DNA from 3 places in the Polycladomyces abyssicola genome. Region 2 is predicted to be linked to each of the others. Evidence: riboswitches for the same ligand, from Rfam matches in the RefSeq annotation. Region 2 holds a riboswitch; each other region holds the start of a gene.
The links. Region 2 has a riboswitch for cobalamin ahead of KI215_RS12415 (ribonucleoside-diphosphate reductase subunit alpha). Riboswitches for the same ligand answer to the same signal wherever they lie in the genome.
Positions count from the first base shown of each region.

Region 1: linked by a shared signal. The riboswitch ahead of KI215_RS01630 (HoxN/HupN/NixA family nickel/cobalt transporter) and the one ahead of KI215_RS12415 (ribonucleoside-diphosphate reductase subunit alpha) in region 2 are both predicted to bind cobalamin.
Region 3: linked by a shared signal. The riboswitch ahead of KI215_RS02275 (ABC transporter substrate-binding protein) and the one ahead of KI215_RS12415 (ribonucleoside-diphosphate reductase subunit alpha) in region 2 are both predicted to bind cobalamin.

Region 1 covers NZ_AP024601.1:305,009-308,258, reverse strand. Annotated here, with positions in the region: gene cobJ (precorrin-3B C(17)-methyltransferase) at 1-232, opposite strand, end outside; gene KI215_RS01635 (hypothetical protein) at 225-455, opposite strand; cobalamin riboswitch at 759-951, opposite strand; gene KI215_RS01630 (HoxN/HupN/NixA family nickel/cobalt transporter) at 1,086-1,922, opposite strand; cobalamin riboswitch at 2,140-2,332, opposite strand; gene KI215_RS01625 (OsmC family protein) at 2,557-3,000, shown strand; gene KI215_RS01620 (alpha/beta fold hydrolase) at 3,239-3,250, shown strand, end outside.
Region 2 covers NZ_AP024601.1:2,465,176-2,468,425, reverse strand. Annotated here, with positions in the region: gene KI215_RS12420 (class I SAM-dependent methyltransferase) at 95-763, shown strand; cobalamin riboswitch at 1,041-1,317, shown strand; gene KI215_RS12415 (ribonucleoside-diphosphate reductase subunit alpha) at 1,620-3,250, shown strand, end outside.
Region 3 covers NZ_AP024601.1:443,012-446,261, forward strand. Annotated here, with positions in the region: gene KI215_RS02270 (alpha/beta hydrolase family protein) at 1-400, opposite strand, end outside; cobalamin riboswitch at 822-1,018, shown strand; gene KI215_RS02275 (ABC transporter substrate-binding protein) at 1,155-2,099, shown strand; gene KI215_RS02280 (FecCD family ABC transporter permease) at 2,107-3,162, shown strand; gene KI215_RS02285 (heme ABC transporter ATP-binding protein) at 3,156-3,250, shown strand, end outside.

The DNA of each region.
Region 1 (3,250 bases), 1.0 Mb from region 2:
TTCCGCTCTCGGCCAGCTCGACCGCCGTCTGTGCCCGACTGACTTCTTCCGTCATGCCGGTTTGCACGATCTCCTGATTGTCCAACAAATCCCGGATGATGTCGACATAGGTGTTGTACCCGACGATCACATCGCTGTCGCTGAGTGCTTCCCGCGCCCGGTGCGTCATGTGGTCGAAATGACCCGGACCGAAGCCCACCACGTACAACTTGCCGCGGCCTTTCTCACTCATTTCCGCTTCCTCCTATCTTGCCGTGATGGATGGTTGTTCCCTCTCCGTGTTGCGTTTGCCGGAACACATCGGCACCGACGATCCATGTCGTTCGTAAAACGGACGAATCCACGCCACCGCTTTTTCCACATGGGACGGCATGACAGATCGGCTCCAGCATCTGCTGCCAAATCGCCCTCATCATCTGATCCATGAGTGATTTGGAACGTGAGATGTCACCCATTTGGAAAACCTGTCCGCTTCCAACCTACAACCCCCATCTCAATTGCCTCGCATCCCATAAGAGTGCCCCAGAAAAATGCTCCGCCACGACACGAATCATAAACTGCCTACTATACCAAAAAAAATAAAAGCACTTCCAAAATGGAAGTGCTTAAATCGCGCAGTTGTTATCCCTTAACCTAGCTAAATGCAGCGACTCCCGTCCGAGGGCCTGAAAAAGGTACACGATTCCCCAGGCGGGCTGCTTTCATTCAGCGGACAGTCGTCCAGCCCGATCTAAACACCTCCCTATCCTCGTAGGTCAACGGTGTTGTTGGAAAAGGCAGGTCTCCTGGCTCATGGATCATCGCGAAACCATACAGGGCCTTCCCATCGCACACTGGCGACAGTGACCGCAGTATCGCTCCCCATTCACAGTGGCGGGACCGCGCCGGATTTTCACCGGCTTCCCTCTTCGGGAGTGGGCGAACCACTCCACCTTTTCCCTTTCAATATGCAATTGTCAAAATCTCGATCAAAATCTCTCTTTATTGTATCGAATGAAAAAGAGAATAGCAACTCGGAGTTTTTGGTGTTGGCTTCTGTAGTTATCAACGTGCAACCTCCACATATACGTTTTTCGTCTAGGCCATCACTTTCTCCATGAGTTGCTGTTTTCTTCACCTGATACATGTAACCCTACAAAAGGACGATCAACTCTTGTTCGATAGGATACCCATGCAAAAATGAAAAGGAAGAGCAAAAAAATGATGATCCCCACCACTTCAAAATCCAATTCTGCCCAAGGGTTAAAGAATGTAAAGGCTTCGTAGAAAGAGACTCCATATGCTAAAAACACAATGATCCAACCCATCACTCTGGAGGCAGATTGCCCAAGTTTACTGGATTGGCGAAGTATTTTATTGGTAATCAAAGAATCAATGGTATCTGTGATCATCATCCCCATCATAAATGTGATTCCCAAGATGTAAGGCATATAGTTCGCGTTGTTGTTCGCTGCCAACACCCAGACGGACGCTTGACTAACGGTCTCTGATGCTAAAGCAAACAGTCCTCCAATCAATATAATGAGAAGTGGGTTGCTTGTTTCCTGTAATTTTTTCGGAATGAGTTTTCCTTTGATACCTTGAGGTCGATATTCGTCCTGATTCCCTAATCGCGTCTTTAACAGATTATTGATGTTTAATGTTCCAATCAGGAATAGGGACAAAATAGAAAACCATGTCACAAACAGGTCGACGTAATCCGGTAACCGAAAGTTCTGACTGATGTTTCCTAGAATAATCCCAATACTGGCTACTACTAAACCGTGTCCAAAGGAGAATAAGGTACCGACCCAACGCGCAATCGAACTTCCTTTACGCCAATTGTAGCGAGCCAAACCATCAATACAAGCTAAATGATCAGCATCCAAACCGTGACGAAGACCTAAAGTAAATACCAGTATGAGAAGAGATACGTTTTCCATCTTTTCTCTCCTTACAGAATATTCATTCAAAATTGTGACCTTAACCCTTCCATCCCCAAATACTGAAAAAATAAAAACACTTCCCGTTATGAGAAGTGTTTGATGATCACGTATCCACATACAAGTACACAAGAAGACTCACGGCCTATGCCAGGCCAATCGACACCAATTTGACGGCATGCGGCGTCATCAAACACCTCCCTATCCTCGTAGGTCAACGGTGTTGTTGGAAAAGGCAGGTCTCCTGGCTCATGGATCATCGCGAAACCATACCGGGCCTTCCCATCGCACACTGGCGACAGTGACCGCGGCATCGCTCCCCATTCACAGTGGCGGGACCGCGCCGGATTTTCACCGGCTTCCCTCTTCGGGAGTGGACGAACCACTCCACCTTTTCCCTTTCAATATGCAATTGTCAAAATCTCGATCAAAATCTCTATTTATTGTATCGAATGAAAAAGAGAATCGCAACTCGGAGTTTTTGTCATCAGGAATAACCCTCCCACAATCTACCACCCTTCGGCTTTGTCAGGGTGTATTTTTTCAATCACACTTTTTATCATAATTCATACTTGTCAAATCGGAATTAATGGATTATTCTTATACTAATTTATCCGTTGGGAGGTTTGATTTCATGCCTAAGATTACTTTTGTGTCTGATGTAAAATGGTCCGGTGAGGGAGTGCGCTCGGTGGCTGAGATCAACGGCAAACAGGTGATCATCGACGAGCCCCCGGCTTTAGGCGGAACGGATCAAGGGCCCAATCCGGTGGAACTCATCCTGGCTGCCCTGGGCGGATGCATTAATGTGCTGGTCTCTCTGTTTGCCAAACAGCACGGAGTAGAACTGAAAGGAAGCCAAGTGCATGTGGAGGGCGATTTGGATCCCGACGGTTTCATGGAAAAAGCCGATGTCCGCCCTGGCTTCCTGGAAGTCCGCTACCATATTCAAATTGACTCCCCGTCCGACCCGGAAAAAGTCCAAGCATTGATCGAACACGTAGAGCGGGTCTGCCCAGTGAAGGACACCTTACAGGGCGTGCCTACCGTGGCGGTGACGGGGCAGAAGACGTCATAATCCCAACGGAAAAACCACCCTCATTGTGGGTGGTTTTTCGTTTTCAGGAACTGTGTCCTGGAGAATGATCTACCGTGATTCCGGTATTACCTTGGATTCTTTTCGGTAAACTTCGAGCATATGATGGAAGATGTGCGGGGCGATAAGGATTACAGAGATATCGACAAGATTTGTAATGCTCACGCTCAAAGTCGCCCGGATTTTGGCCACCCTTCTCTCGAGTTTAGGAGGGGTACAGATGGGTTACTAC
Region 2 (3,250 bases):
TGGAGCGAAGAGTGGCTTCGCCAGTTCATCGCCTCTGATACAGAGATTGACACTGGGGAATAAGTCCACTCCTTTTTTATATGGAGGAAGTGATATGTCCAAAAAAGCCCAAAAGGGTTATAAGGGAATTGGAATGGACGGTCCCATTGCCACGTGGTACGCGAAAAGTACTCAGAACAACATTGAGGAATACAAAAAAGATGCGGAAAAGGTGGCTGCATGTGTCCCGGAAGAAGCCGCTGTTCTTGAGCTTGCCTCTGGCCCGGGATACTTGTCGATCGAACTTGCAAAACTCGGTAATTACAAAATAACCGGTTTGGACATCAGTAAAAAGTTTGTGGAAATTGCGCGGGAGAAAGCCAAAGAAGCGGGTGTGGAAATTGACTTTCGTCAAGGGGATGCTGCCCGAATGCCCTTTGATGATCAAACATTTGATTTTATCGTCTGTCGAGCGGCCTTTAAAAACTTTTCACAGCCCGTCGCTGCCCTTGACGAGATGAATCGAGTGTTGAAGGACGGCGGAAAAGCTGTGATCATCGATTTACGGGGAGATGTTTCCCCGGAAGCAGTGGACAAACACATAGAAGAGGAGTTGGGTTTGACAGGATTTCAATACCTCCTGACAAAATGGATATTTCGATTGATGCTCATCAAACGGGCTTATACGAAAGAGGAGTTTAGGCAGTTGGTATCAAAGAGTAAATTTCAGACATGCAAGATTCAAGAGGATACGATCGGATTGGAGGTATGGCTTGAGAAGTGACTATCAGTTTACGCGTGATTCGGTCGACATGCTGGTCCCCTAAGGGGGCTTTTTTTCTTGACCTTCCAGTAACTAGATGCATTCGGGGCATGGTGAAGGAGATCGAGATGATTGCTGGAAATAGAAAACACAAGTTGTAGTATTGATCATAAAAGACTCATACAAGGTATGGTGTTTGAATAGATCCCCCGTCATTCATTTTTCGTCTGTTTTTGGCAGATAAAGAAGTTAGACAATGGGAAAACCGATAAGATACAATGAACCTACTTTTGGACAACGACATACCGTGGGAAAAGGTGGAGTGGTTTGTCCACTCCCGAAGAGGGAAGCCGGTGAAAATCCGGCGCGGTCCCGCCACTGTGAATGGGGAGCCGGGCCGTTTGTCACTATCGAAAGACGGGAAGACACGGCCATCAGGGGGCCGGGGGATGTAGCGAAACAGGAGCGAGTGGGAAACAAGATTCCCGGCATCAACCTGTTTTCGAGACATCCACCAGCAGCCCCCCATGCGATGATCCATGAGCCAGGAGACCTGCCTTTTCCGACAACACCGTTGACCTACGAGGATAGGGAGGTGTTTGATGTGCCGCGTGTCGCGATCGGTGTGATCGGCTTGTGCGGGTCGTGCCGTTTTTGTGTTCACGGCTGGATTGGTGTCCCATCAAACACTTCCCTTGTTAGGGAAGTGTTTTTATTTTATCCGCATCTGAAATGGAGAGGGTGCTTGTAGATGGTACAAGTAGAGATGAAGAAAGAATTGGACTGGGAGTCGCTCGTTCGCTCGGTGTGCCTAGAGACGGGGGATCTCGATGCCCAATCACTGATCGTCGTTGCCCGAGCGTAGCTGCGGGAAGGGATGTCGGAGCGGGAGATCCTGCGCACTTTGGCGCAAACGGCGGTGGAACAAACCAGCGTAGAACAACCGGGCTGGCAGTTTGTCGCCGCCCGTTTGCTGGCAGAGGAATTGTATCGTGCGGCGGCGCACAACCGGGGATATGACCGTAAACAGCGGGCATATGGCGATTTTTACGACCTGCTCCAAAAGTTGACGGCGAAAGGGTTGTACGGTTCTTATCTGATGGAACACTACACCGAGACGGAAATCCGTGAGCTGGAAGCCTCAATTCGTCCGGAGCGAGACCGGTTGTTTCATTACATCGGATTGAAGATTTTGGCGGACAGGTATCTCGTGCGGGATTATGACGGTGCGGTGATGGAGTTGCCGCAGGAGCGGTTTATGGTGATCGCGATGCATCTGGCGATGAAAGAGAAAGACCGGTTGACGTGGGCCAAACGGATGTACGATGTGTTGTCCCGGTTGGAAGTAACGGTGGCGACACCGACGATGAGCAATGCGGGGCGGCCGTTGCACCAGCTCTCTTCCTGTTTCATCGATACCGTGGACGATACGCTGTGGTCTATTTACAATACCAACACCGCCACCGCCCAGGTGTCCAAACACGGCGGCGGTGTGGGCATTTATCTGGGAAAAGTTCGCTCCAAAGGGTCCAAAATTCGCGGGCACAAAGGCGCTTCCGGCGGTGTTATCCCCTGGGTGCGCAATTTCAACAATACTGCCGTGGCGGTGGATCAACTGGGTGTGCGTAAAGGGGCGTTCGCCATCTATTTGGACGTGTGGCACGCGGACATCCTGGACTTTTTGAACCTGAAAACCAACAACGGGGACGACCGGTTAAAAGCGCACGACATCTTTCCCGGCGTATGCATTCCCGACCTGTTTATGCGTCGGGTGAAAGAACGGGGTATGTGGTACCTGTTCGACCCGCACGAAGTGCGTGAAGTGATGGGGTTCAGCCTGGAAGACTCCTGGGGAGATGAGTTTGAACGGCGGTATGAGGCGTGTGTCAACCATCCTGAACTGAGCCGTAAGGAAATCCCGGCGATTGAAGTGATGAAGCGTATCATGGTGAGCGCCTATGAAACCGGGACACCGTTTCTGTTCTTCCGCGATACGGTCAACCGACTCAATCCCAACAAACACAAGGGAATGATCTATTCTTCCAACTTGTGCACGGAGATTTGCCAAAACATGTCCCCGACCGAGCTGATCAGTGAGGAGTTGGAGGACGGTGTCATCGTCACTAAGCAAAAACCGGGGGACTTCGTCGTCTGTAACCTGTCGTCTATCAATTTGGGACGGATCACAGACCTGGCGGATTTGGCGCGTATCATCCCGGTCCAGATGCGCATGTTGGACAATGTGATCGATCTCAACCTGTATCCGGTAAAACAGGCGGAAGTGACCAACCGCAAGTACCGGGCCGTCGGATTGGGTACGAGCGGATACCATCAATACTTGGCACAGAAAGGGATCGATTGGGAATCGGAAGAACATCTGGCCGAAGCGGATCGGTCGTTTGAGGAGATCGCTTATCAGACGATCCGGGCCTCGATGGAACTGGCCAAGGAAAAAGGAGCGTATCCGGCATTTGAAGGAAGCGAGTGGCAGACAGGCGCGTTCTTTGA
Region 3 (3,250 bases), 1.2 Mb from region 2:
TCAGGCTGTTCCCTCCGCCGCGACTGTGCCCGACCAGGGCGATTTTATCAGTGTCCATTGCTTCACGCAAAGGCACATTTCCCTGTAACAGCCGATCCAGGAGGTATGCCAAGTCCTCCTGTTCACGGGAATACGTATTACGAGCGAACTTGTCCAGTTCATCGAATTCTTCCAGATTTTCACCCACTCCGTTCATGGAGAAATTGAAGGTGATGACGGCAAACCCCCGGTCTGCCAGTACACGGGCAGCATGCGGGAAAAAGCCCCAGTTTTTGAATCCCTTAAAACCGTGGCACATAATGACAACCGGGAGCGGCGACTTGGTCGTTGCGGCATAAACGTCTCCACGGATGATGCGGTTTTCCTTTCCCAAATCCCATGTGAAGGTCTGATGTTCCATCTATTGCGGCGCAAATGGTAGAATTGCGCCTGCACCCTCCTTTCCGTGATCGGGTTCCCAGGGCGTTTCTGGCAAACACTGACCACATTCTTTTCCCGACTCGGTCCACCTGCACCTGCAAGGAAGCAGATCACGGCCGTTCCGACCCAGTGAGAGCCAGATGTGGGCAAAGTACGCTTCGCATGGAGGAATTTGCTCGCGATTAAATTCTGCGCTTTCCGGGTCTTCGCTTTGTCGGGGCTTGGTAAGTCGCCATGAAAAAAACATGTGCCTCAGTTACAGAATGATGATACACGCCCTGACAAACTTGATTTCGCATCAAAGCTGTCGTTTTCCTCTTTCCCGTGACGACCGTTCTCTAAACAAAGGGGATGGTCAGAAATCCGACAAAGTGTTAAAATTCGGGTAGATTGCAAACCGACAAGTGAATAGGCGAAAAGGTCCTTTATCCAAAAGGGATAAAGGTGAAAAGGGAAGACCGGTGCAAATCCGGCGCGGTCCCGCCACTGTGAGTGGGGAGCGCGGTCGCACGATGCCACTGTCCCCAAGGGGATGGGAAGGCGCGGCCGAATGCGGTGATCCACGAGCCAGGAGACCTGCCTTTTCGCGGTCACTTGCGATTCTCCTTCGGGGTGTGAGGAGGAGCGCAACACTCGCGTGCGCGTTTTCCAGCATGCGGTATGCGCGAGAGGATTTCCCTGACCTCGATGGAGGCGGGGTTTTTTTATGTTGTGAAGGGAAGGAGAGAGACTGGATGAAGAAATGGTTTGGTTGGTTGTTGACGTTGTTGTTGGTAATGACGATGGGGGTGGCGGGCTGCTCTCAGTCGCCCCAACCGCACGCGGATCATGACGGAAAACAGGGTGCTTACCCGGTTACCCTCAAGGATGCATCCGGGCAGAGCGTAACGATCAAGCGGGAACCCCAGCGCATCGTTTCATTGGTCCCCAGCACCACGGAAATCGCGTTTTCATTGGGTCTGGACAAAAAGATCGTTGGCGTTTCATCTCTGGACAATTATCCGGCGGGTGCGGCGAAGAAGGAAAAAGTGGGAGATTTGAAGATTAATGTGGAAAAAGTAGTGTCGCTGAAGCCCGATCTGGTGCTGGCCAACCCGATAAACGGCCAGGATACGATCGGCCAATTGCGGAAACTGGGGTTAACGGTGCTGGTGGTGGACGGACAAAGCCTTAAAGGTGTAGAAGATTCGATTCTCTTGGTGGGCAAAGCGACGGGGGCCATGGACAAGGCTCGTCAGGTAATCGCAAAGATGGAACAGGAGAAAAACCATGTGACACAAAAAGTGGCTTCCATCCCGGCCGACAAGCGGGTTAAAGTGTGGATTGAGCTGGACCCGACACTGTTTACTGCCGGTTCGGGTACCTTTATGGACGAGCTGATTCGTTTGGCCGGAGGGAACAACGTGGCCGCAAGCCAAAAAGGATGGCCTCAAGTGTCGGCGGAGCAGGTCGTGAAATGGAATCCGGACGTGATCATCGCCACCTATGACACCGGCGGAAATAAAGTGGTGTCACAAATCGCCTCCCGCTCCGGATGGGCTGGGATCAACGCTGTGAAGCAAAAACGGATTGTCACGGTCAACCCGGATTTGGTCAACCGGCCCGGACCGCGGGTGACGCAAGGGCTGAAACAGATCGCGCAAGCGTTGTATCCGCAAGTGTTTAGTGCGAAACAGTAAGGGAAACATGATGCGGAGCAAAAAAGTATATTGGTTGGCGGGTCTGGCGGGACTGCTGACGTTGACGGTGGCCGTAGCCGTATCCGTCGGCAGTACGCCGATCCCGCTGGCGGATGTATGGCGGATTCTGGGGCGGGTGTTGCCCGGAGTCGGTTCGATGATTCAACCGCCGGGCGACACGTCTGTCGAGACGATTGTGCGATCCATTCGGTTACCGCGGGTTTTGCTGTCCGTACTGGTCGGAGCATCGCTTGCCATGGCGGGTGTCGTCTATCAGGCGTTGTTGCGTAACCCGTTGGCCGATCCGTACATTCTCGGCGTCTCTTCCGGAGCGGCCCTCGGGGCGGTCATTGCACTGTTGACCGGGTGGGGAGCGGCCTGGCTGGGTGGCTGGAACGTACCTGTCTTCGCATTTATCGGTGCAATGGTGGCATTGCTGGCCGTGTTGCAATTGGCCAGGGTCGGTTCGCAGATGCGGCCGGAGACACTCATCCTGTCCGGTGTAGTCGTACAGGCGTTTTTCGGTGCGGTACTCACGTTTTGCATCGCGTTGTCCGAAGAACAACTGCAACAGATCCAGAGCTGGCTGATGGGAAGTTTCGCCCTGCGGGAATGGGAACACGTTGCCGTGGTGGGTCCGTTTCTGGCCATCGGTACCGTGGTGTGCTGGTGGTTTAGCCGGGAGTTAAACCTGTTTGCGTTGGGCGATCGGGCAGCGGGGCATCTCGGCGTGTCCGTCGGGATGGTGCGCGGACTGTTGTTGGTGACGGCATCACTTGTTACCGCCGCAGCCGTGTCCGTATCAGGGACAATCGGGTTTGTCGGGTTGGTCGTTCCACATGTGATGCGCATATTGTGCGGTCCCGATCATCGTTGGTTGATTCCGTTGTCCTTGTTGGCAGGTGGGGTCTTTCTGACGGGTGCCGATCTGTTGGCCCGAGTGATGTTGGCGCCTCGTGAATTACCGATCGGGGTGGTGACTGCGTTTGTCGGCGCACCGTTTTTCGCATGGTTGTTGAGAAACCATCTCCGTTCCCGCAGAGGGGAGGGATCGTCATGTTAGCAGCCCGAAAGGTGGGCAAACACTATGGCGAACGCAGTGTGCTGTCCGAAGTCAGTTTGAATGTCGGCCCTGGTGAGATGGTAGGTAT